Regions from separate parts of the Halobacillus rhizosphaerae genome, predicted to be linked through region 1. Evidence: riboswitches for the same ligand, from Rfam matches in the RefSeq annotation. Region 1 holds a riboswitch; the other holds the start of a gene.

The links. Region 1 has a riboswitch for cobalamin ahead of Q7A53_RS13535 (ribonucleoside-diphosphate reductase subunit alpha). Riboswitches for the same ligand answer to the same signal wherever they lie in the genome.
Region 2: it holds a riboswitch for cobalamin, as region 1 does, so the genes downstream of both, mmgD (citrate synthase) here and Q7A53_RS13535 (ribonucleoside-diphosphate reductase subunit alpha) in region 1, are expected to answer to the same signal.

What each region holds. Positions count from the first base shown of each region.
Region 1 is NZ_JAUTWQ010000011.1:159,526-161,730, forward strand. Features, by position in the region: gene Q7A53_RS13535 (ribonucleoside-diphosphate reductase subunit alpha) at 1-986, opposite strand, end outside; cobalamin riboswitch at 1,177-1,352, opposite strand; gene Q7A53_RS13540 (class I SAM-dependent methyltransferase) at 2,092-2,205, shown strand, end outside.
Region 2 is NZ_JAUTWQ010000009.1:32,162-34,366, forward strand. Features, by position in the region: gene Q7A53_RS11375 (bifunctional 2-methylcitrate dehydratase/aconitate hydratase) at 1-237, opposite strand, end outside; gene mmgD (citrate synthase) at 311-1,426, opposite strand; cobalamin riboswitch at 1,683-1,880, opposite strand; gene Q7A53_RS11385 (SdpI family protein) at 2,144-2,205, shown strand, end outside.

The DNA.
Region 1 (2,205 bases):
ATGGACACACCTGTAAACAAATCGTGAGTGCGCTGCCTTTCATCTCCGTTATTCAGCCGGCTGTCCAGAAAAGGGAAGATATCCTTATGCCAAACATCTAAATAAACGGCAACAGCCCCTTGCCGTTGTCCAAGCTGATCAACGCTGACAGCCGTATTATTCAACTGCTTCATCCAAGGTAAAACCCCCGACGACACTCCTTTAAATCCTTGGATATCGCTGCCGCGGCTGCGAATTTTCCCTAAGTAAACACCAATGCCGCCGCCATTTTTACTTAAGTTAGCGATATCAGTGTTGCTGTCGTAAATGGATTGTAAACTGTCGTCGACGGTATCAATGAAACAGGAACTTAATTGTCCGTATTGTTTGCCTGCATTAGCCAGAGTCGGAGTAGCTGCGGTCATGTATAAATGACTGAGAGCCCAGTAGCTCTCTTTAACCAAATCGATTCTTTTGTTCTTTGGCTCATGGGCCATCAAGGTCATTGCGATGATCATAAATCTTTCCTGAGGAAGTTCCAAGATTCTTCCGTCTTTAGAACGTGCTAAATAACGGTCATCCAGAGTTTTTAATCCTATATAAGTAAATAAGTTATCTCGTTCTGGAACGATTGCCGCTTCGAGATTATCGATATCTTCTTTACAATAATGCTTAAGCGTTTCAGGAGAATAAATCCCTTCCTCTATTAATAATAGAATGAGGGAGTGCAGTCCCTGGTATGCTTTGTTTGCATCGCGGTTATGAACCGATTGCTCATACATTTCTTTCAGATGAATCCGGCTGGCGAGGAAAGTCCAATCAGGCTCTGTTTCATCCATTTCTGCCAGGCATTCCAATATTAATGTGTTTGCTTGTGCAGACTTGTCCAGCTTTTCAAGTCCAAGCGTATGGAGCTTAGTGATCCATTGATTTATTCTAAGCGACGGGAAATGTTCTTGCTGTTGAAGCAGCCAATCTTCCCAAACAGTGCTTGTGGTTATACTCATCCAATCACTCCTTCACGGCTGCCCTGAAAAAAAGAAGAGTTTCCTTTTTTCGGTCAGCACTGAATAATTAAACATAAAAAAACCGCTCAAATATAAATTGAGCGGATGAAACCATGAAATAAAGAAGCTTCAGAAGAATGAAACCTGCCTTTATTCCATCGCTTCATCTTCTCAATCCCCGAAGAAGTTGAAACTTTCACGTACAAAGACAGGTCTCCTGGCTGACGCTCGATTCTACTTTGGTCCTTCCCGTGCCTGGGCACAGTGGATGATCCATTTCGCGAGCGGTTACAGTTGCGGGGGCAGCTCCGGATTCTACCGGATTCCCTATTAAGCCTTGTGGCATCTTTTATTCGTAAACACTATATGTAGTATGTTTTTTATTTTAATTTAGCTTATCTTGTGTTTTAATCATATCGAAGTTTGATGACTTACGCAACATTTAATTTATTCAGAATGAGGGTGAAGGGGAGTGATAGTTCTCTCTGGTGCGGGTTCAAACCTTTTTGTGTTAGTAAAAATGGAAAGTGTTATGCAGATTTTTTGCCATTAATCGAGCTTATAATTGAATAAATCATTTCATAAACTTCCCCCTTACCATGATAGTTTATGGAACCATCATGATCAGTCTCTTAGCAAAACCCTAAACGGTGGATGTATTGATTAGAGACTGGAAACTTTTTGTTCTCTGTCATCTCAATTCAAGAATAGAAGAGGTTTCATTCCTCAAATGTTTATAAAGGATTCCGGGAAACGTCGAGACTCCTGTGGGAGGAGAGTACAGGGTGTGTGACCCCGAAAGCCTAAAAGGCTGAGAAGGCACACCGTACGCCCACGGAAAGCGAGATGTTTCCCGGAATCCTTTCACTTCTCTTTCAGTAACGAAACCATTACTCTTTTGTACCGGGGATTTTATTATGAAGGAAGTTTTTTCAATGCAGCTTCAGGATTTACATGATTGTAAATAGTGAGATTTACTTAAAATAATTCTTTACCTATCTATATAATTTCTATGAAATAATAGAAGGGAAAGAAACTTTTCATTAGGGATTTTTCTTAAAATAAAGCACAAATCAATCGCTGAATGGCAACGGGAGGAAGCGCAATGAATAAACCCTATAACTGGCATAAAGAAGTAGAGAAACAATGGAATGACAGAGCGGAATACTGGAATGAGAATAGTCAGCAGATGTGGGAAAAAGGAAGCAGAAAAACCATT
Region 2 (2,205 bases), on a different contig from region 1:
TGTACCGGGCACACGGGAGCCATTCGGTACGATGGTTCCAGGTACAATAGGTCCTAAGTGCTTTGTACATTCCGGATACCGCAAGGCAAGAAACCCGCATCCTAACGTATCCATCAAAACGTATTGAGCGGTTTCTAAAGCTTCGCTGCTTGTAATCTTTCCATAAACTGCGTATTCTGCGATTCGCTCCATTACTTGATCAGTCGTTTGTGATGTATTAACTTTCACTTCTGTCATACGTTATCTCCACCTTTTTCAATAGGTAATGTTTTTTAAAAGAGAAGGCAGGAACCTCTCCGGCAGCTCGCTATTAAGGGTGCAGACCGCGTGGTCCCGTATAGAGAACTCTTGGTCTGAACAATTTGTTGTTGGCGTATTGTTCAGATACATGAGCGCATAACCCAAGTGTACGGGCGGCAAAGAATATAGGCGTATATAAATCTATTGGAATCCCTAGCAGATAGTAGACGGGTGCTGCATAGTAATCCAAATTAGGGTATAGACTCTTTTCTTCTTTCATCAGCTGTTCTCCTGCTTCGCACATTTCAAATAGTTTCTCGCATTTTCTATCTGCAGATAGTTCACGTAACGCTTCTTTCATTAGAGCCGCTCTAGGATCCATCTTCTTCATGTACACGCGATGGCCAAAGCCCATGACTTTTTCTTTATTGTTAAGTTTTTCATAAAGAAGGTGCCTGAATCCATCGATTGTTTCTCCTTCCAAAAGCATGTGCATGACAGCTTCATTCGCTCCACCGTGGAGGTTGCCTTTCAATGAAGAGACGGCTCCAGTGAGTGCGCCATAGATGTCTGCGTTAGTCGAAGCAATGACGCGGGCTGTAAAGGTGGAGTTCGGCATTTCATGTTCACTATAGACCATTAAAGATTGATCAAAATAGTCCGCTTCAGCTTGTGTTGGCTCTTTGCCTGTGATCATGTACAAGAAATTTGTACTATAAGGCAGTTCTTGTTTTGGTTCGACGACAGCTTCATCACGAAGGATATGATAGCTATTCGCCACGATGTTTGGAATCTGTGCCAGTAATTTGAGGGCGGTTTTGTTAATTTCAATTTCGCGGCGTTCGTCTAGATTTTTTTCGTATCCTGAGAGTGCGGATATCCCTGTTCGTAAAGCATCCATCGGGTGAGTTTCTTTAGGCAGCTTGTTAAATAAGGAAAATAATTCTGCTGGCAGGTCATAATCTTTCTTGATTTCCAGCTCAAGAGAAGAGCGTTGTTCGTCATTTGGAAGCGTGCCGTGGAGTAAAAGCTGGACTAAATCCAGGTATTTTTTATTCTTTGCCAGCTCAATGAGCTCATAGCCGCGGAGGACGATTTCTTCCGCGTCCACGTCTAAATAAGACAGCTTTGTTTCTGTGGCAATGATTCCGTCTAATCCCGGTGTATAGGTCGTTTTTTCTAACATAGAAAATCCCCTCTCACTCTAAAGTAAACGCTTTCAAAAAAGTTTTAATTATTCCTTGATGTACCCGTGGCATTTGGTGAATTTTCTTCAAGGAAAATAGTGATGGAAATGCAGACAATAAAAAAACAACTTCCTAAGAAAGTTGTTAAGTTAAGAGCACAGCAATATTGTTCGAGCATGGATTAATCAGGTATAGATTGTAAACGTCTGTCCATGCTTTTCACTCGCACTTAACACCTCCTATCCTCGTAGGTATTGATGTTGGCTGACTTAGGCAGGTCTCCTGGCTTATGATCATTACTCCCTGGATCCTTCCCATTCTCAACGGAGAACAGTGGTTATTCCAGTTTGTTCACAAATACAGTTGCGGGACAGCATCGGATTTATACCGATTTCCCTTTTAAGCAAATAAGCATTGAACCAACTTAATTGCACCTCAGTCTAAAGCGTATTTAGTTTTGACTTTATCAATGTAACAAAAATTCCGAAAATAAACAATAATTTCCTTAAAGGGTGTTGGGGGATACCTATCAATATAAACGGGGTGATGAAGAAAAAAGATTGTACCTTAGCTGTTCTAGTTCCTTATTTGAAGAAACAGATGTAAATATTATACAATTGTTGTGTGTTTGATATTTCTAACAAACCGATTGAGTAGGAAGTGATATTCCTGTGCTTTTTGTATGTGGATGGCTATTTCTGACGGCAGGATTTTTCATGCACGTAAGACCCCCTAAAGAAATGAATAACTGGTATGGCTACAGAACTCCATTGTCTAC